4 regions of the Thiorhodococcus fuscus genome follow, and region 1 is predicted to be linked to each of the others. Evidence: predicted binding sites of a transcription regulator. Region 1 holds the regulator's gene; each other region holds the start of a gene.
The links. The regulator sigma-54, encoded in region 1, starts transcription at its own class of promoters, with help from an activator protein. The targets are predictions, from matches to a motif close to TGGCANGNTNCNTGCTT.

Region 1 (7,412 bases):
GAGAGAAAATCCAGTCGGCGGGCGATGGGTCTGGCCGCGAGCGCGGCGCCCGGCACCTCGATCATGGCGCCGATCTGCATCTGCGGATCGTAGTCGAGTCCGTCTGCATCGAGTTCGCGTTTGATCTCGCCGATGAGGTCGAGGACCGTTTCCACCTCGTGCAGATTGGTCACCAGGGGGAGCATGAGTCTGACCGATCCGAGCGCGGAGGCGCGCAGTATGGCGCGCAGCTGCGGGCGAAAGAGTTCGATTTCCTTGAGGCAGAGCCGAATCGCGCGCAGCCCGAGCGCTGGATTGGTCGCGCCGCCGCTCGGGTCGGCCATGGCGCCGGTGCGCTTGTCCATGCCCAGATCGAGCGTGCGGATGGTGATCGGGATTCCATCGAGTCCCTCCAGGATCTCGATGTAATTGGTCAGATGCTCCTCCTCGTTCGGGAGGTCGTCCCGGTTCATGTAGAGGAACTCGGTGCGGTAGAGGCCCACCCCGTCCGCCCCTGCGGCCCGAGCGACCTGGACGTCCTCTGACAGCTCCAGGTTGGCCATGATTTTGATGGATACGCCGTCGCGGGTCCGAGAGGGCAGGTCCACCAGGTCGCGCAGTTGGCGCTGACGTTGCTCGATGGCACGCAGCCGTTGGCGGAAATGCTGGAGCGTGTTGTCGTCCGCGCTGGCCAGCAGCGTGCCGGTCTCGCCGTCGACGATCAGGAATTCGTTCGGTTGCAGATAGCGCGTGGCTTCGTGGATCCCAACGACTGCCGGGATACCGAGGCTGCGGGCCAGGATCGCGGTGTGCGACGTGGGTCCGCCGTATTCGGTCACGAAGGCGACGGCGCCACGCTGGTGGAGCAGAATGGCGTCGGCCGGGGTGAGATCCCGGGCGACCACGATGTGGCCGATCAGGTCCTGGTCGGCGAGAACGGGAGGGGAGGCGTCCTCGCGCAGGAAGCCCTGAATCTGACGTACCAGGTGCTGGACGTCGCCCCCGCGCGCACGCAGATAGGCGTCATCCATCTCGTCGAACACCTGCATCAGTCGTTCGCAGTGGATCTGTAGGGCCCATTCGGCGCAGCACAGCTGGCTCTGGACGATGTGCTGGATCGCACTGGCCATCGCCGGATCGTCGAGCATCAGGAGGTGCACGTCCAGGAATTCGGCGGCATGGATCCGGCTGTCGGTCGAAATCTGGTTACGCACCATGCGCAGCGCCTTGCGCGCGGACTCGAGGGCCTGATCGAACCGGGCTAGCTCGGCGTCGACCTGATCGGCCGCGATGGCGCGATGGGCGGCGGCATGCTGGTCGCGGTCGTCGATGAAGGCTGGCCCCAGGGCGACCGAGCAGGCCGAGGCGATCCCGATGCCCTGGAACGCGATCGTCACTCGCTCTCTCCGAAACGGTTGCGGATGAGCGTCTCGATCGCGTCGATGGCCTCCTGCTCGTCCTCGCCCTCGGCCTGAACCGTCACACAGGTGCCCTGGCTGGCGGCCAGCATCATCACGCCCATGATGCTCTTGCTGTTGACGCTCTGGCCGCGGCGCTCGATCTCGATATGGCTCTTGAAGCGTCCGGCGCATTGCACCAGCTTGGCTGCCGCCCGCGCATGCAGGCCCAGCTTGTTACAGATCTCGAATTCTTTGCGAATCATCCGGCATGAATCCCTGTTGCGCGAGTGGTCTCATCGCGGTTTTCAATCGTGCTTGCAGCGTTGGACGCCATCGCGTCCGCCTTGAAGTGCCTTCTCGGCCACGGCATCCAGGTCGAGGGTGGCGTAGTTCAGCGTTCTCAACAGCATGGGCAGATTCACGCCGGTGAGCACCTGTACGTTGGTCCGTAGTTCCAGGAGCCTGTTGGCCACGTTGCACGGGGTGGAGCCGAAGAGGTCGCTCAGGATGAGTACACCGTCGCCCTCGTCGAGCCGATCCAGACTGTGCAGGCATTCCTCGATCAGGTCCTCGCGCGGCGTGTCGTTGACGACCTCGACACCCTCGACCCCGGCTGGGACGGTGCCGAGTATCTCGCCTGCGATCCGCAGCAGATCCCGGGCGAGCGGGCTGTGTGTGATGAGTAGGACTCCGACGCTCACGCCAGTTCTCGATGCCGGACGATGACGCTGTGCCCGAGCCGCTCGAAATGGCGTCTCAGTTGCTCCGTCATGTAGACCGAGCGATGCTGCCCTCCGGTGCAACCGATGGCGATGGTGAGATAGCTGCGGCCGTCGGTTTCGAAATGGGGAATCCAGCGCTCGAAGAAGGTGAGGATGTCATCGCGCATGTCTCGGGTCTCGGTGTGCTCTTCCAGGAACGCCTCGATCAGCGGATCCAGCCCGGTCAGCGGCTTGAGCTCGGGTTGCCAATGAGGGTTGGGAAGGCAGCGCACGTCGAAGACGAAGTCGACGTCCTGCGGGACCCCGTGCTTGAAGCCGAACGACTGAAGCAGAATCGATGCCTTGGGCGAGGCGTTGCCCATCGCCCAGCCGCGAACCCGGTCGCGAAGTTCGTGGATGTTGGTCTGGGTCGTGTCGATCTGGACATCGGCGCAGTCTCGAATCGGTTTGAGCAGCTCGCGCTCCAACTGGATGGCCTCGCTCAAGGGGCGCTCGCCGCGCGTCAGCGGGTGCTTGCGGCGTGTCTCGCTGAAGCGCTTGATGAGGGTCTCCGTCTGCGTCTCCAGAAAGAGCACATGGCAGTCGATGCCTTGCTCCAATGCCGTCGTCACCAGCTGGGGGAGCTGGATCAGCGCCTCCCTGTTGGTTCGGGCATCGATCCCGACGGCCGTGTTGGTGAAGGCGGTATCCAGCGTGTTGTGGAGCCCCAGCGCCAAATCCTTTAGCAGGAAGAGCGGCAGGTTGTCGATGCAGTAATACCCCAGATCCTCGAGCGTGTGGAGCGCGACGCTCTTTCCGGAGCCTGACAGGCCGCTGAGAATGATGAGTTTCATCGCATGTCTTCGCGTCGGGTGTCGTTGATGTGAGACATCGAATATGAGGCGTCGCTGTCCAGCGAACTCAGCGTCGGAGTGTCGGTGGATCGGGTCGGTCGATGCTGATCGCTCTGGCCTGGCGGTCGATGAAATCCACTCCGGCGTCATAGCCCCGGATCCGTAGGATCTGGTGGCGCACCGCCGCTTCGACCAGGATGGCCAGATTGCGGCCGGGGGCGACCGGCATCAGGATCTTGGGGACGGCGACGCCCAGGATGTTCATGGCCGTGAGGCTTCCGCTGAGCCGATCGATGCATTCGAGCTGCTGGTGGTCCAGCGGCTGCAGGTCGATGATGAGGTTGAGCGTTTTGTCGCGCAGCACCGCGCCCTCGCCGAACATGGCCCGGATGTTGAGAATGCCGAGTCCTCGGACCTCAAGGAAGTCTCGGAGTGTCTCCGGGCAGGTCCCTTCCAGTACCTCGGGCGCGATGCGGGCGAACCGGGGCGCGTCGTCGGCGATGATGCGGTGACCGCGCGTGATGAGCTCCAGCGCCAGTTCGCTCTTGCCCACCGCTGGATTGCCCACCAGCAGCACGCCCATGCCCAGCACCTCGATGAAGACGCCGTGAACGGTCTCGCGTTCGGCCAAGGCGTGGGTCAGGAAATAGCGTAGATGGTTGATCAGATCCTGATCCCCGAGCGACGAGCTGAGAAGCGGGGTCTGGGTGCGCTCGGCGACCTCTCGCAGGGCGGCATCCGGCTCGATGTCATCGGAGAAGATCACCGCTGCGGGACGGTCGGCGAAGAGCTTTTCGATGGTTTCGGTAAAGGCGGTGCTTCCCAGTTCGGTCAGATAGATCTGCTCGGGGTGGCCGATCACCTGCAGTCGGTTGGGGTGGATGCAGTTGAGCGATCCGATCAGAGACTGGCTCCCGTGCGCAGGTGTTTCGCCGCGCAGCGGGCGTGGCTCCTTGGGCTCGGGTGTGAGCCAACCGAGCTTGAGTTGCGGCGCCGTCTGAGCGATCAGGAATTGCAGGCTGTCGATCATTGCTGGCGTCTCGCCGGGCGGTCTATCGTGCGTTCAGGACGCTCAGGAGTCGGGCAGCGGAGTCGGCTTCGCGCAGTTGCGCTCGGATCTCGGGGTCGCTGAAGAGGCTGGCCAGATGGGCGAGCAGGTGGAGATGCTCCTCGTTCGCCGCCTCCGGGACGAGCAGGGCGAAGGCCAGGTCGACGGACTCGCCGTCTGCGGCATCGTAATCGATCCCTTGCTTGATCTGGACGAAGGCGCCGATGACGTCGGATACCTCCTTCAGGCGCGCGTGAGGCAGCGCGATCCCGTGACCGAGCCCGGTACTGCCGAGACGCTCGCGTTCGAGCAGGCGCTCGAAGACGGTTTCGGTCTGTAGTCGCGGGTGATCGGTCGCCAGGAGTTCGGCCAGTGTTTCGAGCAGACGCTTCTTGCTGGAGATCTCAAGGCCGCATCCGATGCGGGATTCGCTGATCAGATCGGGGCTGAACATGGGGTCAACTCCTGTCAGGCACCGGCGCGTTTCACGGCGATCATGTCGCTTGGCGATGGTTGCCAGAGGCATCGCGGACAAGTGATTCTGGTCATGAGTCGTGGTTTCCTCGAAATCGGCCCGATGACGGGTGCATGGGATGACGGGTGCATCATATGTGCTCAGTCGCCATCGTCTCAATGAAAAACACCTCGAACGGCCTTCCTTGTGTCCGTTCGAGGTGTCGCGCGCCTCAGCGAGTCGGCGCAGCGGTCAGATCGATGCGTATCGGGATCTTAGGCGCTTTCGGTCAACGTTCATGCGACGACCTGGCGTGACGTCCGTCTTCGGTGTCGGGCGAGGGCGGGGCGGCGCTTGGCCATGCTCCCGCCGGCCCTCTTAGAGGACGAACGCCCATTCGGCGTCATTCGGTATGAACGTTTCCGGCCATCGCCTCATTCCTCCTCGGCGGCGGCGATCGGTGCACCAGGTCGGTGGCTGTTCTTCTTCTCCTTGTAGCGGATCACTTGTCGATCGAGCTTGTCGATGAGCCCGTCGATGGCTGCGTACATGTCTTCATGGGCGGAGTCGGCAAATACCTTGCCTCCATTGATATGGAGCGTCGCCTCCGCCTTTTGGGTGAGCTTTTCAACGCTGAGGACGACGTGGGCGTTGATGACGTGGTCGAAGTGTCGTTCGAGACGTTCGAATTTGCTGTCGACATAACCCTTCAGCGCTTCGGTTACGTCGATGTGGTGACCCGTCAGGTTAATCTGCATCATTTGACTCCTTAGGTTCAAACAGCCTGCTCATGCTAGGCGTTTGCGCTCGTTCGAGGGTGGGATACCCATTGCCTCGCGATATTTGGCGACTGTTCGGCGTGCGACCTTGATGCCCTGATCAGCGAGTTCCTGTGCGATTTTGCTGTCGCTCAAGGGCTTTCTGGCGGATTCCCCCGAGATCAGCTTGCGAATCAGGGCGCGGATCGCCGTGGATGAACACTCGCCGCCAGAAGCGGTGTTGACGTGCGATGAAAAGAAATACTTGAACTCGAATGTGCCTCGCGGTGTATGCATGTACTTCTGGGTGGTGACCCGGGATACGGTGGATTCGTGCAGTTCGAGCGCCTCGGCGATGTCGCGCAGAACCATCGGGCGCATGCCCTCGTCGCCGAGTTCGAAGAAGTCCTGTTGCATCTCCACGATCTTGGATCCCACGCGCAGAACCGTGTCGTTGCGGCTGGCCAGGCTCTTGATGAACCATCGTGCCTCCTGCAGATGGCTCTTGAGCGTGGTGCTGTCCGCGCTTTGATCCGAGCGCCTGATCAGTCGCGCGTAATCCGCGTTCACTCTCAGTTTCGGCGTCGACTCCGGATTGAGTTCGACGTGCCAGCGACCCTCCCCTTTACGGACGAAGATGTCGGGGACAACGTACTCCGGCGGCGCCTCTTCGATCAAGGTCCCCGGCTTCGGATTGAGTTGGCGGATGAGCGCGACCGCCTCCGCGATGCGCTCCTCCGGTTCCTTCAGCAGGCGGGCGAGCGCGCCGAGGTCCCTTCTGGGCAAATGCTCGAAACCCTCAGCGCAGACCCGAAGGGCCAGGTTGCGTGCAGGAACCTGGTCGGGCAACTGACGCAGCTGGATGATCAGGCATTCCTGGATGCTGCGTGCGCCGATGCCTGGCGGGTCGAGCGATTGGACGCGGTGGATCAGCGTCTCGACCTCCTCGACGCTGATATCCGGGTTGTCGATGGCGGCGAGCAGCTCATCGACGTCCGCGCGCAGATAGCCGGCCTGATCGATCGAGTCGATGACCGTCTGAGCGATCATGAAGTCGCGCTCGTTCAGACGGCTCAGATTCAGCTGCCAGGCGAGATGATCCTGCAGGCTTTGTGGGCGGCTCTGCTGGGCGAACGGATCGAAATCGGAGCTGTCGTCGCTGCCGTGCGAGGTCGGCGGCAGATAGCTGTCGAAGACGTCGGTCCACTGGGTGTCGACCGGCAGATCGTCCGGCATCTCGTTCGACTCGGCGCGGATCTCGCGATCCACGGCCAAGTCCTGCTCGCCGCGCTGGGGTTCCGCCTCGACCTGGCTCTGGTCGAGCCGCACGTCGCTCTGCTCACTGGCCGCGAAACGTTCGTTCTCATCGCCCTCTTCGAGCATGAGATTGGTTTCGAGTGCCTCTTGGATCTCCTTCTGGAGCTCGAGCGTCGAGAGTTGCAGCAGCTTGATCGCCTGCTGCAACTGGGGCGTCATGGTGAGGTGTTGGCTGAGGCGAAGCTGGATGGATTGCTTCATCGATCGCGTACGCGCCTTGAGGTGAACCGCTTGAGGTCTAAAGCAATAAGAGTGCCTGTTGCCATTCTAGCCCATTTCGGCGAAAAGAGCCGCCAGTCGCCGGAGGTTGGTTTGCGGCTTTGTTTTGTAAGACATTTCTGTCTTTCACTCGCCAGATATGGGGCGGGCGGTGCAGAACGCCATCCAGTCCATGATGGACCGGCGCTGGCGGCTGACGGCGTGAGGCTGGTGGCTATATGTCGGCTCATGGATGCTTCGTGAGGTCGCCGTTCACATCGAGAAGTCGGCGCCGAGATAGACGTCTCGAACCTGCTGGTTGGCGAGCAACTCGCGCGGCTGGCCCGAGGCGATTACGTTTCCATTACTGATGATGTAGCCTCGATCGCAGATATCGAGTGTCTCGCGGACATTGTGGTCCGTGATGAGGACGCCGATGCGCCGGTCCCGCAGATGGGAGACGATGGCCTTGATGTCGCCCACGGCGATGGGGTCGACGCCCGCAAAGGGTTCGTCGAGCAGCATGACGACCGGATCCACCGCGAGCGCGCGGGCGATTTCGAGCCGTCTCCGTTCTCCGCCCGAAAGGCTCAGGGCGAGCGAATCGCCGACATGCGCGATGCCCAGCTCTTCGAGCAGTCGCTCGCAGCGCTCCTCGCGCTCGGCGCGCTTGAGATCGCGTCGGGTCTCCAGGATGGCCAGG
Region 2 (7,412 bases), on a different contig from region 1:
ATCCGCAGCATCTCGACGTCCTCGTCGGCCATGGCTGTCTGCCAATCGTCGGCCTGGAGAAAGGCGATCAGTGCTTCGGTGGCGGAGGCGTCGGTCGGCGTCACGACATAGTCCATGAGCAGCAGCGGAAACCGCGCGAGCAGGTCGCACATCCGCTCCTGGCGCGCCTCATCCTCCGCCGCTGCACAGATACGATCGGCCAAGACCGCACTCACGTCGATCAAACCCGGAAGGGCATTGGCGTCGGCCGCCTCCGCGAGGATTCCGAGCGCCTCCGTGAAGCGCTGGAGTCGCGTGGAGAGGCACTCCTCCGCAGCCTCGTCAGGCACGAGCGCGAAGGTCAAGGCGTCGATACAGTCGAACAACTGGGCGTTCGTGTCGCTCGACGTGAGCAAACTGTCAGTATCCAAGGGCGTTCCCATAGCGATTCCCGCCGCGATGATGGAAGACGATAGGCGCCTGAACCCTGACGAGAACGCCAGGGTTCAGGCCGGGAACTCACGCTGGGAGCTTGAACACGCGCACGGCCGAGAGCAGGCTGCGTGCGTACTCCACCAGGTTGGTGGTGTATTCGCCCTGCTCGGCCAGTCGCTGACTGGTCTGCTCGCTGCTCTTGCGGATCTCGGACGCGCGGGCGAGCAGTTCTCGACTCGCCTCGGCCTGCCCTTGCGAGGACATCGCGATCTTCTGTACCAGCTCCACCAGTCCGGAGGTCGTCGCCTGGGTCGTCTGCATCTGCTCGCCCGCTTGTTCGGCGAGCTTGCTGCCCTCGACAACCTGGGCGATCGCACTGTTCATGGTGTTGACGGTGTCCGCCGTCTCGACCTGGATACTGTTGACCAGCGTGGCGATCTGCGCCGTTGCCTGACGCGAGCTTTCTGCCAGACGCTGCACTTCGTCCGCAACGACCGCGAAGCCGCGTCCCGCCTCACCGGCCGATGCCGCGTGCATGGAGGCGTTGAGCGCCAGGATGTGGGTACGCTCGGCGATGGTGTTGATGATGTTGACGACCCCGCTGATCTCTTGCGAGCGTTCGCCAAGACGCTTGATCCGCTTTTCCGTCTCGCGGATCACGTCTCGCGTGCTGTTGATGCCGCCGACGGTACTGGTTACCGTTTCGAACGCGCGCTGGGTCGTCTTGATGGCATCGTCTGCGGCCTCGTTACACACCCGCGCAAGCTCGGCGATCTCGTTCATGGACGCGGACGCCTCGGCCAGCGCCGCCGCCGTATGTTCGACCTCGGTACGATCGGCCTCGGCCGCAGCGATAACGCTATCGGACTGCTCCTTCACCTTGAGCGAGGCAGAGGTCACGTCCGCCGAGATGTCCGACACCTCAAGCAACACCTTGCCGGTTTCGCTCGTCAGCAGGTTCAAGGCATCCGCGACCGCGCCCGTGACGTCCTCGGTCACCGGCACCTTGACCGTGAGGTCCTTGCGCGAGAGCTGCGCCACCGCCTGGAGCAGACCCAACACCGATTCGTTCAGCTGTTCGTTCTCGCGCTGGATGGCGTTCTGGATCGCGACGCGCTCGTCCATCATGCGGTCGAATGCGGTTCCGAGTTCACCCACTTCGTCGAACGTGTCCAGATTGGCGCGCGCCTCGTCATCACCTGTGGCGAGCCGTTGCACGACGCCGCGCAGATGGGCCAGCGGCTTCATTCTGCTGGAAATCGCAAGCCACAACAGACCCGACAAGAGAACGGCGCCGATCAGACCGAATACGGCGAGCATCTCCGCCATGGTTTTACCGTTCTTGGTGATCTCGGAAAACTCGGTACCGCCGGCAATGACCCAGCCCCAAAGCTCGGAGCGATCATAGGCGACGAATTTCTCCTCGGGGTTGTTCTCCTCGTCGTACCAGAGGTAGCTGAAGAACCCGGATTTCTGCTTCAGCAGCGAAACCAGCGTACCCGCCTGACCACTACCGTCCTTGATCTCTTGGACGCTTTGCCCTTGCAGATAGGGGTGGACCAGCATCAGACCACTCTTCGCATCGACCAGATAGGCATAACCCTGATCGCCGAAACGCGTCTCCTTGATCGTCGCGAACAGCTGAGCCAGGGTATCGCTTAAGTCCATACCCACAAACAGCACGGCGGCAACGCGGCCATCCTCCCCCTTAACTGGGGTGTATTGGGTCATGTAGTCTTTGCCGAACAAGTCCGCCCGACCGCTGAAGACGTTGCCGCCGATCAACGCACGGTAGGCGGGGTGGCTCTGACCCAGGACCGTGCCCAACTCCCGCTCGCCCTGCTGATCGCGCAGGGTCGTGGCAACGCGAACGAACTCATCGCCATTGCGGACGAAGACGGTCGCGGCCGCGCCGGTCCTCTCGGCAAAGGCGTCGAGCGCGGCTTCATCGTCGACCAGGCTCCGATCCCCCAGCATGACCTGGGGAACCTCCATGCCTCCGACGGAGATCTTCTGGTTCCGATCCACTCTCAGCCCGGCCTTGAACTCGTCATCGAATTGATGCGCAAGCTCGGCGACCTGCCGTTGCGTAATCTGATACACCAGGTCGGCAGTGCGCCTCAATCCATCGACCTGAGATTTGAAGTCCGACTGAGCCGCGCTGGTCATCGATTGGTCGATGAAACGACCGGAGAAGAAGATCAGGGTGGTCAAAATCAAAATAACCAAGAGGCCCGCAATCAATGTGATCTGATTCGCGAGCTTCAGGTTGGAAAACCGAAAACCGGAGGACGAGGGTAAGGACGTCGGTCTGGAACGGGGCATGCATTGCTCCTTGTGTTCGATTCGCCTTCAGGCGAATCGACCCGTGTTGCTGTCGAGTCCGTTCTAGCAGTCCGGACCCAGTGTGGAAACGTCGAGCCGTTGTCGTAACCTATCAGCGTGCGGCGTTCGCCGCCGAATCACTGAGAGCAAGAAAGAATGCCTGATGATCGAACTCCAACCAGACATCCTGTTCGACCCGAAAGCCCCCCGCGACGGCGCTCCGAAGAGCGGTTGGCATGCTCGGCAGATGAGCGAGATGGGTCAAACGGGAGAGTGCGACCGGTTGGGCGTCGATGAGGATGGCGACCGCAGACTCGCCCTTGTCCAAGACGAGGATCCAGTGGCCGCGACCTGTGTGCTGACGATCCAATGCGCAGATCATCGCCAAATCGAACACGGGAACCAGATTGCTGCGCAGATTGATCATCCCCAACAGCCAGGGCGCGCTATTGGGGATCGCGGCCACGGGCGCCATGGCGATGACCTCGCTCGCCGCACGCGGTTTAATCAAAAGGTTCAGAGAACCGACCCGAAAACCATAGCGAACCTGCTGCTGCGGCTGTCGCGCCTGATCGAATGAAGTTCCCTCGGGAAGCCGGAAGCGACTGAGCGCCTCCGTCGGCAACAGCCATTCCGTTTCAGGGTTTTTTTGGAGCCCGAGCGCCGACTCCTCGCGTCTTCCCGGCATCACCATTGTGCGGTCTCCCTACCGGCTGGCTTCAGATGTGAGCCTTGAGCTGGTCGATGACTTGCTCGGAACTGACCGGCTTGACGACATGCCCTTTCGCGCCCTGCATCTGCCCCCAGACCTTGTCCGCCTTCTGCCCCTTGCTGGTGACGAAGACAACGGGAATGCCCTTGGTCGCGGGGTCCTCGGACAGGACTCGGCAGGCCTCGTAACCATCCATGCCCGGCATGATGACATCGAGAAAGATGATCGATGGCTTTTCCGCCTTGGCCTTGGCGATCGCCTCCGCGCCGTCAAGCGCCGTGACGACGATGCAACCCGCGTCGGTCAGAATATTCTTGATATTGAGGAGATCCGTCGCCGAATCGTCGACAACGAGTGCCTTGGTAACCATATGTAGAACCTCGTGAATCACTGGAATCCGCAACCGCAGCTCTGAAAACGGGCAAGCGGCCGCATTCGAAATCGCACCCCGGACGCGTACCGCCGTACTTAGCCGACAATAGCGACCTCGGGCGCTTTCAGATACTTCTTCAGAATCGCCGTAAAGGTATTGCTCTCTACGGGTTTCACCAGATAGGTGTCGCAACCGGCCAGCGAGCCGCGCACCCGATCGAAGGGGGAGGATTTACCGGTCAGCATGATGACCGGCGTCCTCTTGTGGACACCGCTCTTCTTGATGGAACGGCAAATCTGATAGCCGTCCATGCCGCCGGGCAGGACGACATCCAGAAAGATGACGTCGAAATACCGCGTCGCGAGTAGCGCCATCGCCGCCTCGGCCGTCTCGGCGCAGGTGGCCTCCACCGCATGCTCGCGCAACGCCAGCTCCACCTGCGTGCGAATGGTCAGGCTGTCATCGACAACGAGTGCGGTATGGCGCCTGCCATGATCCATCAACGGAGCATCGTGGACGCCGTTGGACGCAGGTTTGGGAACCGGAGCTGGGGGAACGGCCTCGCCAGCCGGAAGCGGCGAAGTCTCGCCGAGCGTCTTGCCGACCAGAAGATCGAAGGCGCTCAGGAGACGGGACGCCACGATCGGTCGTCCGATGCTCGCGTCGTATTCGTCGGGAAAGTCGGAAGGATCGACGACCATCACTGGAATCTGTCGCGTCATGCGTGCACTGCGCAAAGACGCCAAGGCGGTCGCATCCCTACCGTCAACGACCCAGAAATCGGCATGGTCCGCATCCATCGCGGAAACGATCTTATAGGACCGAGGGCGGTTTCCGGACAACATGCAGAGACTCTTCAGTACCCGTCGCTCTGACTCCTTCAGCCCAAGCAGCATGATCGTGAACGTCGATTTCTTTGGCATCATGCGCATCGCGTCTTTCGCTCTCCTAAGCCCCCTTGTCAATGGCGCGCCAAGATACTCCGGAATGCCGTTGGTAACCGTAACCGGCGTCACAAAACGCTAAGCCCGCCCCCGAACAGGCGGCGTGGCCGGCGCCCTCACCGACTGCTTCGGCCACCCTCATGTAAAGTGGCCGCAGCACTCAAGCGTCATCAACCTCGGCACGGATCGCGCCCGGTTCCTCGCTGGACAACTCGTCCTCCCAACAGCCGGTCGGCGGCCCGAGCACCAGATCCTCACCCTCGAAACGCACCAGATACAGTTCCCTGCCTGGACTCTCCTCCAGGTGTCCGACATTGACGATGACGCCGCGCGCGCCTGCTTTGGCGATGAGCGCATCCTCGGCAAGATCTGGAATCCCGCCATCGTTGAAGATGTCGGTCGCGGCGAACACCATATCGCCGGGGTTGAGCTGAGTCACATTCATGGCGGACTTCCTTTGTAGGTTTTATCACTAAGGCGACGTATTTCGACTGTTTCAGAGATGACAAACCCGTCGTCGCCCAATTAAAAATAACTAATAAATTCAAAAGATTCAGCGCATAAAGCAACATGGCATAAGCTTTGCTTAATCCTCAGCATCAGCATTTTGCAAGACTCAAGCCATGCGCCGCAGGCGCCAGCCAACGAAGCAGGAGACAAGCCATGTGGGAGTATTCTGAGAAGGTCCAGGAACATTTCTTTAGCCCCCGCAACGCAGGGGCGGTCGAAGACGCCAATGCGACCGGCGATGTCGGCTCGCTGGCCTGCGGCGACGCGCTGCGTCTGACCCTCAAGGTCGACCCCGAGACGGACGTCATTCTCGACGCTGGCTTCCAGACCTTCGGCTGCGGTTCCGCCATCGCATCCAGCTCAGCCCTGACTGAGATCATCAAGGGCAAGACCCTGGACGAGGCGCTCAAGGTCACCAACCAGGAGATCGCCGACTATCTCGACGGACTGCCCCCGGAAAAGATGCACTGCTCCGTCATGGGTCGCGAGGCACTGCAAGCGGCCATCGCCAACTATCGCGGCGAAGAATGGAAAGACGACCACGAAGAAGGCGCGCTGGTGTGCAAGTGCTTCGCCGTCGACTCCACGCTGATCGAAAACACCATCCGCGACAACGGGCTGACCACGGTCGAGGACGTCGTCAATTTCACCAAAGCCGGCGGCGGCTGCTCGGCCTGCCACGAGGGCATCGAAGAGGTTCTGACCAAGGTCCTCGCCGAAGAAGGCAAATCCTTCACCCCCGCCGCGCGCTCGGTCGCCGTCGCCATGCCGACGGCTCCAGCCGCCCCGGCCAAGATGACCAACATCCAGCGCATTCGTCGCATCGAGACTGTCCTCGAATCCATCCGCCCCACCCTGCAACGCGACCATGGCGACGTGGAGCTGGTCGACATCGACGGCAAAAATGTCTATGTCAACATGAAGGGCGCCTGCTCCGGTTGCCAGATGGCCGCCGTGACCCTGGAAGGCATTCAGGAGCGCATCATCGACGAGCTCGGCGAATTCGTGCGCGTCCTGCCGGCCCAGGCCATGCCCAAGGCCGAGCGAGCTTACGGCTGAGCTGTGTCGGCCTTCAGCGGATCGGCCTCCAGCGATAGGGGTGCCCATCGTTGGCGGGCTCGCCTCTGACGAATGTGACCGACTCGATCGACGCGATGCACCTTTAGACCATACACCAGCAGGGCCAGAATCATGACCACTGATACCGAGATCCAGGGAATCTACTTCGACAACAACGCCACCACGATGGTAGACCCCGCAGTTGTCGAGGCCATGCTGCCCTTCTTCACCGAGCAGTTCGGCAACCCCTCCTCCATGCATCTGTTCGGCAACAAGGTCGGACTCGCGATCAAAAAGGCGCGAGGGCAGATTCAGGAACTTCTTGGCGCTGAACTCGACTCCGAGATCGTCTTCACCTCCTGCGGAACGGAGTCTGACTCCACCGCCATCCTCTCCGCGCTCAAGGCGCAGCCCGATCGCAAGGAGATCGTCACCACGGTCGTCGAGCACCCGGCCGTGCTCGCGCTCTGCGAACATCTGGAGAAGGATGGCTACAAGGTTCATTATCTGAAGGTCGACGGCAAGGGTCGGCTCGACCTGGACGCCTACCGCGAGGTGCTGTCGGATCAGGTCGCTATCGTTTCCGTGATGTGGGCCAACAACGAAACCGGCACCCTCTTCCCGGTGTTGGAGATGGCCGAGATGGCCAAAGAGGCCGGCGTCCTCTTCCACACCGACGCTGTGCAGGCGGTCGGCAAGGTACCGCTCGACCTCAAGAATTCGGCCATCGACATGCTCTCGCTCTCGGGGCACAAGCTGCACGCCCCCAAGGGCATCGGCGTGCTCTACGTGCGCCGCAACACCCGTTTCCGCCCGCTGCTACGCGGTGGACACCAGGAGCGCGGCCGGCGCGCCGGCACCGAGAACACCGCCTCCATCGTCGCACTCGGCAAGGCCTGCGAGATGGCGCTGGAACACATGAGCCACGAGCAGACCGCCGTCCGCGCGCTGCGCGATCGGCTCGAACAGGGCATCCTGGAAGCCGTGCCCTATTCGTTCGTGACCGGAGATCCCGACAACCGGCTGCCCAACACCGCCAACATCGCCTTCGAATACATCGAGGGCGAGGCGATCC
Region 3 (7,412 bases), on a different contig from region 1:
TAGCCGGGGCACGTCGGCGGCGCCCCTGCCGATCATGACGCCAGCGCCTGGGCGCCCCCGTCCTGACGTTTCCTGGCCTCGGCGACGCGGGTATCGATCAGACGCTTTCCGGCCAGCATGAAGCCCAAGGCGATGAAGCCGCCCGGCGGCAGGATCGCCAGCAGGAATCCGCGATAGTCCGGGATCAGCGTCACCTCCAGGAAGGACATGCCCTGTCCCAGCAGCAGCGAGGCGTTTGCAAACAGGGTGCCGCTGCCGATGATCTCGCGGACCCCGCCGAGCGCCACCAGAGCGAAGGTGAAACCCAACCCCATCATGAGACCGTCGAAGGCCGATGCCCCGAGCGGATTGCGCGAGGCGAAGGACTCGGCACGTCCCAGGATGGCGCAGTTGGTGACGATCAGGGGAATGAAGAGCCCAAGGATCTTGTGCAGGTCGTGCAGCCAAGCGTTCATCGCCAGATCGACCAGGGTCACCAGCACCGCGATGACCAGGACGAAGATGGGGATGCGCACCTCGGGGGTCACCAGATTGCGGATCAGCGCGATCAGCAGGCCGGAGGCCACCATGACTGCGGTGGTCGCCAGCCCCATCCCGAGCCCGTTGGTCGCGGTCCCCGTGACCGCCAGCAGCGGACAAAGCGCCAGCAACTGGGCGAAGACGACGTTATTGCCCCAGATGCCATCCGAAGCGATCTTGCCCCAGTTGGCCTTGGGCGTGGTCTCTGTGTCGTTGCTCATGGCTGGCTCCGAGTCGGTTGATCCGTATCGGTTGTGGCGACCTCGGCTGGGGCCGTCAGCGCATCGCGATGCTCGGCGAAGAACTGCAGCCCCTCGCGGATGGAGCGCACCACGCCGCGCGGCGTGATGGTGGCCCCGCTGAACTGGTCGAAATCGCCGCCGTCCTTTTTGACGCCCCAACGGTCAAGCGGAGGATCGCCAATCGCGCGTCCGTCGAAGCCGAGGATCCAGTCGTCCTTGGCCAATTCGATCTTATCGCCCAACCCAGGCGTCTCGGCATGGGCGAGGACGCGCACGCCGATGATGCGTCCCTGGGCGTCGAGCCCCAGGATGGAGTCGATCTCGCCGGCATAGCCGAAGCCGACGATGCGGTAGGCGACACCGGTGACATCGAGTCCCTTGAGCGCGCGATAGACCACCACGTCCTGCCCGTCGTCGCCCTTGACGACCAGGGGGTTCGCAAGCAGGTCGTTGTCGTGGATCTCGGGCGGAATGACCTGGGTCAGCGACGCCTTGAGATCCTCGGCATGACGCTGCTCGATGGCCCCTTCGGTCGCGAGATCTCCGATCACCAGGAGCGCGGCGGCCAGGAGGGTGAATCCGCCGAGCAATCCGGCCTGATAGCCGACGCTCTGACGATCGAGGGACTTTGCGGCAAAGTTCATGGCTTCACCTCCACGTCGTTGGCGTACTCGATCGGCTGACCGCGACGATCGCGGCCGTAGACGCGCGGTTTGACATAGTGGTCGATCAAGGGTGTGCAGGCGTTCATCAGCAGCACCGCGAAGGCCACGCCCTCGGGATAGCCGGCCCAGGTGCGAATGACATAGATCAGCAGACCGCAGCCGGCGGCGAAGATGATCTGACCACGCCGGGTGACCGGTGAGGTGACCAGATCGGTCGCGATGAAGAAGGCGCCGAGCAGGGTCGCGCCGGAGACCAGATGATAGTAGGGGCCGGTGTAGTGCTCGGGGTCGATGAGGTGCATGACCGTCGCCAGGATGGCGATGGTGGCCATCATGGTCACCGGGATGTGCCAGCTGATGATCCGCTTGTAGATGAGGAAGACCCCGCCGCCGAGCAGCAGCAACGCGGAGGTCTCGCCCATGCTGCCGGCCACCGTGCCGATGGCGCCCGAGAAGGGACCGAAGACCTCGGGCAGGATTGTCGAAAGACCATGCCCTTGCCCCAATTCGGTGCGGACATGCCCGAGCACCGTGGCACCGCTGAATGCATCGAAACCCTGGCCGCCGAAGGTGATCGCTAGGCTCTCGAGCAGGCCGGGCGCATGCGAGGATAACAGCGGGGCCGGAACGACGAAGCTGGTCATCTCCAGCGGGAAGGTGATGAGCAGGGCCACGCGCGCGATCATGGCCGGATTGAAGAGGTTCTGGCCGATGCCGCCGAAGACCTGCTTGGCGACGACGATGGCCAGCACGCTGCCGACGACCCCGATCCACCAGGGCGCCCAGGGCGGCAGAGTCATGGCGAGCAGCCAGCCGGTGAGGATCGCCGAGCCGTCCATCAGATAGGGACGCACCGGCTTTCCGGCCACGCGCAGCGAGGCGGCCTCGGCCAGCACCGCCGCGAGGATGGTGACGACGAACAGATAGAGCGCGGGCCAGCCGAACTGGACGATGCCGAACAGGGTGGCCGGCAACAGGGCCAGCATGACCAGCCCCATGGTCCGGGAAATGCTGACCGGCTCGTGCGCGAATGGACCGGCCTTGGCCGCCGGTGTTTCGATACTCATCTCATGCCTCCGTCTCGGCTGCGGACCGAACCGGTCGATCCGTCTGGCCCTCTTGAGCCGCCTGAGCCTCGGCGGCGGCCTTCTTCTCGGCCTCCGCCTTCTTCTTCGCCGCCATCTCGCGCTTGCGCTTCGCCATGGCCTCGCGCTTGGCCTGCTTGATCGCCTCCATGCGCGCGGTGCGCTGCTCGGCGAGACGCTTGGTCTCGGCCTGCTTCTGCTTGGCCCGTCCGCGCGCCGCCATCTCGCCCTTGGCATAGTTGAAGAACTGGACCAGCGGGATATGCCCCGGACAGACATAGGCGCATGAACCGCAGCCGATGCAGTCCATCAGCCCCAGCTCGACCGCGCCCTCGAGATCCCCGATCCGGGTATGGGACGCCATCTCCAGCGGGACCAGACCGCAGGGACAGGCCTGGACGCAGCTTCCGCAGCGGATGCAGGGCATGGGCTCGCGCGCGTTGGTCTCCTCGGCCGTGAGGGCGAGGACGCCGTTGCTGCCCTTGACCATGGGGACACGGGTACTCGGCAGCGGCTGTCCCATCATGGGGCCGCCGCTGATGAGTCGCGTTGGATCGACCTTGAAGCCACCGCAGTGGTCCAGCAGATCCTGGACCTTGGTGCCCAGCGGAACGCGCAGATTGCGCGGCTGGGCGATGGCGCCGCCGGTGACGGTGACCACGCGCGAGACCAGCGGATACCCGAAACGCAGCGCCTCGTGCACGGCGAAGGCGGTGGCCGGGTTGTGCACCACGACACCGATCTCGGCGGTCAGGGCGCGGGCCGGGGTCTCGCGCCCGGTCAGGGTCTGCACCAGATGCTTCTCCGACCCCATCGGATAGCGGGTCGGCAAACGGGCGATGCGGATATCGGGATAGGCCGAGGCGGCAACGGCCATGGCGGCCTGAGCCTCGGGCTTGTTGTTCTCGATCGCGACGATGATCTGCTTCACGCCCAGGGCGTGGGCCATGATGCGGATGCCGTCGATCACCGCGTTCGCGCACTCGCGCATCAGACGATCGTCGCAGGTCAGATAGGGCTCGCACTCGGCGCCGTTGATGACCAGGGTGTGGACCTGGAATCGCTTGCGCAGGTTCAGCTTGACCGCCGCCGGGAAGGTCGCCCCGCCCAGACCCACGATCCCGGCCTTGGCCACACGTTCGGCCACCGCCTCGGGTTCGAGCGCAAAGGGATCCTCGACGCCCTGGATATGGTCCGCCCAGCGATCCTCGCCGTCTGGCTTCAGGGTGATGGTCGGCACCGAAAGACCGGAGGCATGGTGGGCCGGATAGCTGCCGACGCCCATGATGCGCCCGGAGGTCGGCGCATGCACCGGGGCCGAGATCACGCCCTGGCCCTGGGCCAGCAGATCGCCCTTGGCGACCATCTGACCGCGTCGCACCGCCGGACTGGCGGGCGCGCCGATGTGCTGCTGCAACGGGATATGCAGCAGGGCCGGCATCGGCAGCGACTCGATCGACTGCCCGGCGGCCAACTGCTTGCGGTCGTCCGGGTGGACACCGCCTCGAATCTTGAAGAGTTTCATGACCGTGCGCCCCCTGTGGTCCGAAGAAGAGCCCCGATACCGTTCATGCCGCCACCGCCGCCGGCTTGGGCCAATGCCAGGTCTGCAGGGTCGGCGTCAATGGACGCATCTCGATGCATTCGGTGGGACAGACGTCGAAGCAGAGTTCGCAGCCGATACAGGCATCGGCGAAGACGCTGTGGATCATGTTGTTCGCCCCCATGATGGCGTCGGTCGGGCAGCGCTTGAAGCACTTGGTGCAACCGATGCAGATGTTCTCGTGGATGTGGGCGATCATCGGCGGCTTGTCCTCGACGCCGGACAGATCGGCCGTCACCCCGAGCAGACTTGCCAGTTCCTCGGCCAAGACGCGGCCGCCAGGCGGGCAGATGGTGACGGGCGCAGCACCCGAGGCGATGGCCTCGGCGGCGGGACCGCAGCCGGGGTAGCCACACTGTCCGCACTGAGAGCCGGGCAGGAGGGCCGCCACCTGCTCGGTCGCGGCGCTGGACTCCACCTTGAGATAGCGCGAGGCGATACCGAGGAGCAAGCCCAAGGCGAGACCTAGCGTGGTGAGACTGGCGATCGCGGCAAGCATGTCTGACAGATCTCCGTTTGGATGACGTGGAGTTCGATGGTTTCGCTGGTCGAGACGGACACGCCCACCAAGACGTATCCGGCAGGCACTAGGTCAACCCGGCGAAGCCCATGAAGGCGAGCGAGAGCAGCCCCGCCGCAACGAAGGCGATGGGAGCGCCGGCGAAGGCGGCGGGCACCTGGGCGAGCGCGAGCCGCTCGCGCATCCCGGCGAACAGCACCATCACCAGGGTGAAGCCGAGCGCCGAACCGAATCCGTAGAGCACGCTCTCCAGGAAGCCGTGATCCTCCTGGACGTTCAGCAGGGCGACGCCGAGCACGGCGCAGTTGGTGGTGATGAGCGGCAGATAGATGCCCAGCACCTGATAGAGAGAGGGCGAGATCTTGCGCACCGCCATCTCGGTGAACTGCACGACGGCCGCGATCACCAGAATGAAGGTGAGGATGCGCAGGAAGCCGATGTCCAGCGGCTGCAGCACGAAATGCTCCAGCAGCCAACCGGCGACTGCGGCCAGGGTCAGCACAAAGGTGGTCGCAAGCCCCATACCAAGCGCCGAATCGAGTTTGTTCGACACCCCCATGAAGGGGCAAAGACCGAGAAATTTGACCAGCACCACATTGTTAACCAGTGCGGTGCCGAGGATCAGCATGAGATACTCGCCCATCGGTAACGAAACCTTTCGCATTCGGCCAGGATGACGTCACGCATGCAAACGGGGTGCCATCTTGATCCTGCCTCCCACCGTCTCCATCTGTTCGGGCCTTGCGCGCATACTCCCCGGCGAGATCGGGAGCACCGAAACAGCCACTTGGCGGGTTCGTCACACGACTGGACGACGCATCCGAGCACCAAGCGCAACACCCGACAAAAACAGCGACTGTCGTGCTGACAACAGAATTCTTGTTGCGGCGCGGCTAGAAATGTTGGAAAACTGACAAGGGATTTCGCTCGGGCCGGCGCCCGAGACACTGCCGAAACGGAAGAAATCTGGTCTATTTTGTGCTTGACACTCGCATCAAGCCCGCTGAACTTCTCAGGAGAATGCCGTGCCGGTTCGACAAGCCCCGGAACCCGCCCAGCAAGCCGTCATCAATGCGCTGGGCGAATTTCTCGCCTCGCCTCCGGTCGGAACGCCACCGGAAGTGGTGGAAGCGCTGGCCTTGATGGGGGGCGACCCAAGCGATCCCCTGCCACCGCGACTGTTCTTCGAGGCCGTTGAGCAATCGCCCATCGCCATCTCGATCACCGACGCCAAGGCGACCATCCTCTACGCCAACCATGCCTTCGAGACGCTCACCGGCTACAGCCGCGAAGAGGTACGGGGACAGAACGAGGCGATCCTGTCCAACAACGCCACCCCGGACAGCGTCTATCAGCACCTGTGGCGCACCATCCAGCATAAACAGACCTGGACCGGCACCCTAGTGAACCGCACCAAGCAAGGCGGCGACTACCTGGCCGAGTTGACCATCTCGCCGGTGCTGGACGGCGACGGCGACCTCAAATACTTCCTCGGCATGCATCGCGACGTCACCAAGATGCACGAGCTCGAGGGGGCGTTGCGCCAGCAGAAGACCCGCATCGAGACGGTACTCGATGCCGCGCCGGTGATCGTGGTGCTGCTCGACAGCGAGGGACGGGTCATCCTCGACAACCAGGAATACAAAAAGCTGCTCGACGACCTCCAGGGCAAGGAGCCGGTCGAGGTCTTGCGCAAGGCGGTCGGCGAGCAGCTCGGACTCGATGCCTTCGCCGCCTGTCTGGACGGACATGGATTCAAGAACGTCGAGGTCAGCATCGACATCCGAGGCAATCAGGGACCGCGCTGGTTCTCCTGCTCCGGAACCCCGGTCGACGAGGCGGACCCAACGGCACGCAGCTTTTTCGGTCAGCAGGCGCCGAGCGATCGCCGACTGCTGCTGCTCGCGAACGACATCACCGGACGCCGACGCGAGATCGAGCGCGCCCACCTTGAGCATCTGCGCGCCCGGCTCGCCGAACAGCAGATGATGCACGGCATGCGCGAGGCGCTCGCCGCCGCCATCTACCAGATCCAGGTGCCGCTCAACGTCATCAACGCCGCCTCTGGCATGCTGCGCAGCGGCGCCGGCAACGTCGACACGCTGATCGGCATGCTCGACCAGATCAGCGACTCGGGCGCCAAGGCCCTGGCCACGCTCAACGCCGCCCTACCCGAGGGGCCGCGCGAGTCCGGGGTGCGGGTCAACGTCAACGCCCTGCTGCGCCAGGTCCTGGAGCTGGAGACCGCACGACTGCTGGCGACCGGCATCGTGGTCGACTGGCGGCCGGCGACCGTGCTGCCCGAGCTGAACGGCCACAAAAACCAGCTGCGCTCCATGTTCAAGCACCTGATCGACAACGCCATCCTGGCACTGCGCGAATGCAAGGCCCCGCAGCCCGAGCTCCGCATCACGACGCGCAGCCTGGACAAAGGGGTCGAGGTCGAGATCCAGGACAACGGATCCGGCATCGCCCCGGAAGACCGCTACAGGGTCTTCGAGCCCTTCTATATCGGCTGGCGCAACCGCCAAGGGCGCGCCGGCATGGGGCTCGCCCTGTCGCAAGAGATCGTCAATGCCCATGGCGGATCGATCGAGATCGATCCCGACTGCAGCGATGGCTGTCTGATCCGCCTGTCCTTGAACGCCGTACTACCGGACGACTGACCTTGCCAGATCGATCAATGAGTCCAAATTCTTCCGCCTTCGCCAGCGCCGAAGAGGCCAGCCGGCTCGCACTCCTCGAATCCCAACTGGCGGCACTCTTCGAGGTGAGCAG
Region 4 (7,412 bases), on a different contig from region 1:
GAGGTGATCCCGAGCTACGGCGGTCACTATCTGCGACTCGAACCCCATCTCGACCGACTGGACGCGAGTCTCGCCGCCGTCGGGATGTCGAACCCGCTCACCCGCGAGGAATGGCGCTCCGTATTAGAACGGCTCATCGGTACGCCGCCCGCGCCGGATCAGTCGGTCTATCTTCAGGTGACGCGCGGCGTCGCGCCCGAGCGCGACCATCTCTGCCCCGACGGAGTGGAACCGACGGTCATGGCCATCGCCAAGCCGCTCGCAGCGCGCAAGCCCGAAATCGCGACCCATGGGGTCGCCTGCATCACGCGCCCTGACATCCGCTGGCTGCGCGGCGAAATCAAATCCATCTCGTTGATCGCCGCAGTCATGATGCGCCGCGAGGCCGAGGAGGCCGGCGCGCTGGAAACCATCATGGTGCGCGACGGCATGGTGACCGAGGGCGCGGTCTCCAACGTTTTCATGGTGCGCAATGGCGATCTGGTCACGCCACCCAAGGGGCATCTGTTGCTGCCTGGGATCACGCGCGAGCTGGCGCTGGTGCTGGCCGAAGGGCACGGCATGCGCTTCCGCGAGGAGCCCTTCCCGGTCGAGGAGCTGAGACAGGCGGACGAGATCTGGCTGAGCAGCTCGACCCGCGAGGTCCTTCCGGTCACTCGGCTGGACGGTCAGGCGGTTGGTAGCGGGCGCCCTGGGCCGATGTGGCAACGCATGGATGCCCTCTATCAAAACTACAAGACGCAGGTGCGCAATGGCCGAATCTGAAACCGAGGAAACCCTGCTCGAATTCCCCTGCCGCTTCCCGATCAAGGCGATGGGCAAGGCCGAGAGCGGACTGGAGTCGGCGGTGGCCGAGATCCTGAGCCGGCACGCGCCGGACTTCGAGGCCGAACACATGAGCACCCGCCCCAGCCGGGGCGGCAAGTGGATCGCGGTCACGGTGGTGATCGAGGCCCGCAGCAAGCCCCAGCTCGACGCCATCTACGGCGAGCTCACGGCCCACGAACTGGTGGTGTGGGCGCTGTGACCGACGTCCAGGCCATCGCACCGCATCCGTTCCTGCTCCGACGGCTACCCGGCCTCCAGGATTACAGCGCAACGCTGGAGGCGATGCGCCGCTTCACCGACGATCGCGACCGTGAAACGCTCGACGAAATCTGGCTGCTCGAACATCCGCCGGTCTTCACGCTGGGCCAGGCCGGACGACGCGAGCACCTGCTCGATCCAGGCGATATCCCCGTCATCCAGGTCGATCGCGGCGGACAGGTCACCTACCATGGCCCGGGACAGCTGGTCGCCTATCTGCTGCTCGACCTTCGACGCATCGGGTTCGGCGTCAAGCGATTGGTGAATCTGCTGGAAGAGTCGGTCATCGATCTGCTCGATACCTACGGGATCCATGCCGCTCGGCGCCAGGATGCGCCGGGGGTCTACGTAGCGGGCGCCAAGATCGCCTCGCTGGGACTGAGAGTCCGCAACGGATGCAGCTATCACGGACTCGCGCTGAACGTAGCCATGGACCTGGAGCCCTTTCGGCGCATCAATCCCTGCGGCTATGCCGGGCTGGCGATGACCCAGGTCTCGGACCTGGTGTCAGGGGTCTCGGTCGCAGACGCCGGCAACACACTGATCGGAACCCTCGGAAAGGTCTTCAACCTGCGTATGCTGAGCCAGGTCCGCATGAAGTGAGTGCGCTCAGCAGCACTCGTCCTCGATCTTGTCGAGCAGGGCCAAACCATCGGCATGTTCGTGATGCTCGAACAGCTCGCGGATATAGTTGACCTGACTGCCGACGAAGAAGAGCTCGTCCTGACCGATCCCGGCGATCTCGACCAGTTTCCGCTCGAAATAGGCTTGCCATTCCGAGGGGTTCTGCCCCTCGGCGATACAGTCGCGGATGTAGCTCACGACCTGACGGGCGAAATCGTCACACTCGATCCCCTCGAAGCTGATATAGCGATCGACTTTTGCGGCAGTGGGTTGCACTTCGGATACCTCTCCTTTGGAAGCTGTCATGTCAGAGACCCGACAAAGGCCCCCGCGACGCGTCCATTTCGATCGACGGGCAGACAATTCAAACAGCTGATTTACATGTAATTTATGGATGACGCCGAACCGGTAAGGCCCGACCCAGAATCAGCATGCAGGATGTTTGCCAAAAAGAAACGGCAGCAATAGGGCGGCGCCCGCTCCGCTGACGCCGCCCACGACGCCATCGCTCAGGTCGGACGGCGCGAACCCACGAATTCCGGATAGGCCTCCAGCCCGCATTCGGAGAGATCCACCCCCGCGTATTCCTCGTCCTCTGTGACCCGCAGCCCGAAGGTCAGCCGGATGATGAGCCAGACAATCAGCGAGGTCGTGAAGACCCACCCCAGGATGGCGCCGAGTCCGATGGCCTGAGCGGCGAAGCTCGCCTCGTCATTGGTGAGCGGAACGGCCATCAACCCCCACATGCCTACGACACCGTGGACCGAAATGGCCCCAACCGGATCGTCGATGCGCAGCTTGTCGAGCGCGACGGTGGCGAAGACGACCAGGAGCCCGCCGATTGCGCCGATAGTGGTGGCAAGCAGCGGCGACGGGGTGAGCGGCTCCGCCGTGATGGCGACCAAACCGGCCAGCGCCCCGTTGAGCGCCATGGTCAGGTCCGCCTTGCCGAACAGCATCCGGGCCGTGACGAGGCCCAGCAAGGTTCCGCCGGCTGCGGCCATGTTGGTGTTGACGAACACCGCCGCCACGGCGTTGGTATTCTCGAATCCGGTCAACGCCAGCTGAGAGCCGCCATTGAAGCCGAACCAGCCGAGCCAGAGCACGAAGGTTCCGAGCGTCGCCAGCGGCAGATTGGCGCCTGGAATCGCGTTGATGGAACCGTCCTTGCCGTATTTGCCCTTGCGGGCGCCCAGCAGCAGAACACCGGCCAGGGCGGCTGAAGCGCCGCACAGATGGACCACGCCGGATCCGGCGAAGTCGTTGAAGCCCAACTCCTGCAGCCAGCCGCCACCCCATTTCCAATAGCCCTGGATTGGGTAGATGAAGGCGGTCAAGACCACGGCGAAGAGCAGAAAGGACCAGAGCTTCATCCGCTCTGCCACGGCACCCGAGACGATGGACATGGCGGTCGCGACGAAAACGACCTGGAAGAAGAAATCGGACATTCTGGAGTGATTGATGCCCCCGGCCGCGACATCCGCCTCGGCATGATCGCCGCCGAACATGAATCCCAGATCGAGCGAGGGAAGAAACCCGTTCCCCTCCGCCGGATACATGAGCCCGTAGCCGACCAGCATGTACATGACGCTGGCGACCGCGAAGAGCGCCATGTTCTTGGTGAGGATCTCGGCGGTGTTCTTGGCCCGGACCAGCCCCGCTTCGAGCATAGCGAAGCCGGCGGCCATCCACATGACCAAGGCCCCAGTGACCAGGAAATAGAAGGTGTCGAGGGCGTAGGTGAGCTGAACGGTCGCTTCCACGGATGATCTCCTGTCGGTGTCATCGACGCGGCCGTCCAGGAAATGGAGAAGATCGCGAGCAGGCTCGGGAAACCGCGTGCCTCGCCCCTCTCGATGACGGCCACAAAAAAAGTGGCGATCGAGGATACTCGATCGCCACTCGGGTCACACAGCGGACGCGTGCGTTACATCAAAGAATGTAGCCGCGCTCGTCGTGCTGCGAGAGGTCGAGACCCTCGGTCTCCTGCTCCTCGGTCACGCGCAGACCGATGGTGGCCTTGAGGATCAGCAGGATCACAAGGCTGACGCCACCGCCGTAGATCAGGGTTGCCATGACCGACAGGAACTGAACCCAGACCTGACTGCCGATGGTCACGCCATCGGCGAGGCCCGAGCCGCCCAGACTGGCGTCGGCGAAGACACCGGTCAGGATGGCGCCGACGACACCGGCGACACCGTGCACGCCCCAGACGTCGAGCGAGTCGTCATAGCCCAGCCAGTGCTTGACCTTGGTCGAGGCGATGAAGGCGAAGAGCGCGCCGGCGAAGCCGATGACGATCGCACCCATGGGACCGGCGGTGCCGGAGGCCGGGGTGATGGCGACCAGACCGGCGACGGCGCCGGTGGCGATGCCCAGGACCGAAGGCTTACCGTGGCTGATCCACTCGGCGAACATCCAGGTCAGGGCCGCAGCGGCGGTGGCGAGCTGGGTGACCGCCATGGCCATGCCGGCGGTGCCGTCGGCGGCCAGCTCGGAACCCGCGTTGAAGCCGAACCAGCCGACCCACAGCATGGAGGCGCCCATCACGGTCAGACCCAGGTTGTGCGGAGGCATAGCGGTGGTCGGATAACCCTTACGCTTGCCGAGCACTAGCGCGGCCATCAGCGCGGCGATGCCCGCGTTGATGTGAACGACGGTACCACCGGCGAAGTCCAGGGCACCCATCTCGCCGACCCAGCCGCCGCCCCAGACCCAGTGGGCGATGGGGGCGTAGACCAGGGTCACCCAGAGCGCCATGAAGATCAGCATGGCGGAGAACTTCATGCGCTCGGCGAAGGCGCCGACGATGAGGGCGGGCGTGAGGACCGCGAAGGTCATCTGAAAGGTCATGAAGACCGACTCGGGGATGGTCCCGGACATGGCGTCGACCGTGACGCCGGAGAGGAACATCTTCTCCAGACTGCCGACCCAGGCGTTCATGGAACCGCCGTCGGTGAAGGCCATGCTATAGGCGTAGACCGCCCAGAGGATGCTCATCATGCAGGTGATGGCGAAGCACTGCATGAGCACGGACAGCACGTTCTTGGAGCGCACCAGACCGGCGTAGAAGAGCGAAAGACCCGGGATGGTCATGAAGAGCACCAGGGCGGTCGCGGTCAACATCCATGCGGTGTCGCCACTGCTCAGCGCCGGCTCGTCCTGGGCGAAGGCCAACAGTGGCATGAAGGTCAGCAAAACGGCGGACAGCGGCTTTGCGAGGCTCAGGTTGCGATTCGATTTCACCGTTACGTCTCCCAATCCGTATCAGAGCGCATCGGAGCCGGTCTCGCCGGTCCGAATGCGGATGACCTGATTCAGGTCGAACACGAAGATCTTGCCGTCACCGATCTTGCCGGTACGGGCAGCGGTGCTAATGGCCTCGATGACCTTGTCGACCATGGAATCGTCGACAGCGATCTCGACCTTGATCTTCGGAAGGAAATCCACGACATATTCGGCGCCGCGATAGAGTTCGGTATGACCTTTCTGTCGACCGAAACCTTTGACCTCGATGACGGTGATGCCGGAGACGCCGATATCTCCGAGCGCCTCTCGCACGTCGTCGAGCTTGAAGGGTTTGATGACGGCTGCAACCAATTTCATTGCGTGTTAGCTCCTAGTTGGACCAGGATCGAGCATCCCCCTGGCCTGATTTCGAATCGCGCGGGTGCGCCCTGATCAGAATTCCTTGTTCCAGCCAACCCAGAACTTCGGATCCTCGTCGTAGGTGTCACGGCCGATCTGGTCGTAGTTCAGGCTGAAGGTGCCGAAATCGCCAGCGTCACGGCTGATGGAAGCACCCCAGTGGGCGTAGTCGTTGCCACCGTCGTTGTACTTGAAGTCGTAGTAGCCGCCGCGAACGTTGAGGGCAAGCTGATACGGCAGTTCCACATCAGCGCTGATGTGGTAGTAGAGGTCGCCTTCGATATAGTTGGCCTCGTCGTCGCGCACGCCGCTGGCGTCGTCGGCCTGGCCGTAGAAGGTGTACGAGAGACCCGCAGTGATCCACTTGAAGGTGCCGCTGGCACCGACTTCGGCGAAGTCGGAATCGCGAGCGTCCGGATAGGCGTAGTAGATGAGATTGAGCGCATAGCTCAGGTCATCGTTGATGGCGCCGCCGAAGCCGGTGTACAGATCGAGCTCGTAGTTGGTCTCATCGCCGTCGCCGAAATCGACGTTGGACACCCAGGTCCCGGCCGAGAAACCGCTGACATGCGCATAGTCGAGCCCGCCCTGGACCGCCGCCTGATTGTCGGTCTGGGTCTGGCCACGCCAGATGTAGTTGCTGACCACGCCGATGTTTGCGCTGACCGAGTTGGGATCCTCGGCCTGAGCGACCTGGAAAGCGCCGGCGCTCATGGCCAACGCACCGATGACAGCGGTGGCGCGGATACGATTTGCGTTCATGGAGTCTACCTCTATCGATGATCCGGGCAGCGTTCGAGGATGTCGGGAAGGCAAGCCAGAGCCCGGAAAATACCCGGCTGCCCCTGATGTCGTAATGCCGTCGATTGCAGGTAACATGCCAGAAGCATCTTGTTGGTGGAGACGCGACGTTTTCGACCTCCTGTACCAAAGTCACAACAGTCGAACGCACCAAAACAATGCATCGAGGCATAACCAGCCTCAACCGAGCACCAAAAAGAGGCGAATCTCTAGGCGCAGACGCCGCAACCTCGGGTCCCTATAATGGACGCCATCCCCTCGCACAGGGCGACGAGCGCTCAGGCAGTCCCGATCGCACGCGCCCTGGACGGAAATCACTCAGAATCCATTCACGGGCCTTATCGGCCCCCGGAGAGGTCATTCCCATGTTGGATCCAAAACACATCGAGGACCTGGTCCAGCGCCTGTCCTCGGCCATGCCGAAAGGGCTACAGATGTTGCACGAAGATATCAATCGCAACGTCCGCACCTCGGTCGAGTCAGGACTCGCACGACTGGACCTGGTGACGCGCGAGGAATTCGACGTCCAGACCGCCGTGCTGGCCCGGTCGCGCGCCAAGATCTCCAAGCTGGAGGCCCAGGTGGCCGCGCTCGAGCAAACGCTCGCGGCCAACCGGCCGGACAGCCACTGACGGCACGCCGGGCGACTTGGCCCTCTGCGTCCTCCATAGCCGCGCGCGGGTCGGCATCCACGCGCCCCAGGTAACGGTCGAGGTCCACCTCACGCACGGCCTGCCGTCGCTGTCGATGGTCGGCCTGCCCGAGCTGGCGGTGAAGGAGAGCAAGGACCGCGTGCGCGGCGCGCTGCTCAACGGACGGTTCCAGTTTCCCGATGGTCGCGTGACCATCAATCTGGCCCCAGCCGATCTGCCGAAGGAGGGGGGACGGTTCGATCTGCCGATCGCGCTTGGCATCCTCGGCGCATCGGGACAGATCGCCGCGAACGCGCTCGACCGACATGAGTTCGTCGGCGAGTTGGCCCTCTCGGGCGAGCTGCGCCCCATCGCGGGTGTACTCCCGGCCGCCCTCGCGGCACGGGATGCGGGACGCGAACTCGTCCTGCCGCTCGCCAACGCGGCCGAGGCGGCGCTCGTCGACGGACTGACCCTGCGTCCGGCACGCCATCTGCTGGAGGTCTGCGAACATCTCAACAATGGCCAGCTGCTCGCAACCTATCGATCCGAGACCGCACCCAGCGGCGGCCCAGGCTATCCGGATCTCGCCGAGGTGCGCGGACAGGAACAGGCCAAACG

Region 2: the regulator sigma-54 is predicted to act here: its motif matches at 5,376-5,392, upstream of ACFSJC_RS15135 (nitrogen fixation protein NifZ).
Region 3: the regulator sigma-54 is predicted to act here: its motif matches at 5,320-5,336, upstream of rsxA (electron transport complex subunit RsxA).
Region 4: the regulator sigma-54 is predicted to act here: its motif matches at 2,142-2,158, upstream of cowN (N(2)-fixation sustaining protein CowN).

Annotation. Positions count from the first base shown of each region.
Region 1 is NZ_JBHUHX010000015.1:12,971-20,382, reverse strand. It holds gene ptsP (phosphoenolpyruvate--protein phosphotransferase) at 1-1,376, opposite strand, end outside; gene ACFSJC_RS06680 (HPr family phosphocarrier protein) at 1,373-1,642, opposite strand; gene ACFSJC_RS06675 (PTS sugar transporter subunit IIA) at 1,685-2,080, opposite strand; gene rapZ (RNase adapter RapZ) at 2,077-2,934, opposite strand; gene hprK (HPr(Ser) kinase/phosphatase) at 3,002-3,964, opposite strand; gene ACFSJC_RS06660 (PTS sugar transporter subunit IIA) at 3,987-4,436, opposite strand; gene hpf (ribosome hibernation-promoting factor, HPF/YfiA family) at 4,871-5,194, opposite strand; gene ACFSJC_RS06650 (RNA polymerase factor sigma-54) at 5,225-6,712, opposite strand; gene lptB (LPS export ABC transporter ATP-binding protein) at 6,983-7,412, opposite strand, start outside.
Region 2 is NZ_JBHUHX010000046.1:488-7,899, reverse strand. It holds gene ACFSJC_RS15160 (hybrid sensor histidine kinase/response regulator) at 1-410, opposite strand, end outside; gene ACFSJC_RS15155 (methyl-accepting chemotaxis protein) at 499-2,643, opposite strand; gene ACFSJC_RS15150 (chemotaxis protein CheW) at 2,852-3,427, opposite strand; gene ACFSJC_RS15145 (response regulator) at 3,459-3,821, opposite strand; gene ACFSJC_RS15140 (response regulator) at 3,920-4,750, opposite strand; gene ACFSJC_RS15135 (nitrogen fixation protein NifZ) at 4,929-5,213, opposite strand; gene nifU (Fe-S cluster assembly protein NifU) at 5,432-6,337, shown strand; gene nifS (cysteine desulfurase NifS) at 6,470-7,412, shown strand, end outside.
Region 3 is NZ_JBHUHX010000009.1:92,010-99,421, forward strand. It holds gene ACFSJC_RS04940 (electron transport complex subunit E) at 33-740, opposite strand; gene ACFSJC_RS04945 (RnfABCDGE type electron transport complex subunit G) at 737-1,405, opposite strand; gene ACFSJC_RS04950 (RnfABCDGE type electron transport complex subunit D) at 1,402-2,493, opposite strand; gene rsxC (electron transport complex subunit RsxC) at 2,495-4,036, opposite strand; gene ACFSJC_RS04960 (RnfABCDGE type electron transport complex subunit B) at 4,080-4,613, opposite strand; gene rsxA (electron transport complex subunit RsxA) at 4,702-5,277, opposite strand; gene nifL (nitrogen fixation negative regulator NifL) at 5,660-7,300, shown strand; gene nifA (nif-specific transcriptional activator NifA) at 7,318-7,412, shown strand, end outside.
Region 4 is NZ_JBHUHX010000024.1:79,075-86,486, forward strand. It holds gene ACFSJC_RS10975 (D-amino acid aminotransferase) at 1-765, shown strand, start outside; gene ACFSJC_RS10980 (YbeD family protein) at 752-1,027, shown strand; gene lipB (lipoyl(octanoyl) transferase LipB) at 1,111-1,689, shown strand; gene cowN (N(2)-fixation sustaining protein CowN) at 1,696-1,986, opposite strand; gene ACFSJC_RS10995 (ammonium transporter) at 2,220-3,473, opposite strand; gene ACFSJC_RS11000 (ammonium transporter) at 3,643-4,896, opposite strand; gene ACFSJC_RS11005 (P-II family nitrogen regulator) at 4,978-5,316, opposite strand; gene ACFSJC_RS11010 (TorF family putative porin) at 5,392-6,120, opposite strand; gene ubiK (ubiquinone biosynthesis accessory factor UbiK) at 6,525-6,791, shown strand; gene ACFSJC_RS11020 (YifB family Mg chelatase-like AAA ATPase) at 6,808-7,412, shown strand, end outside.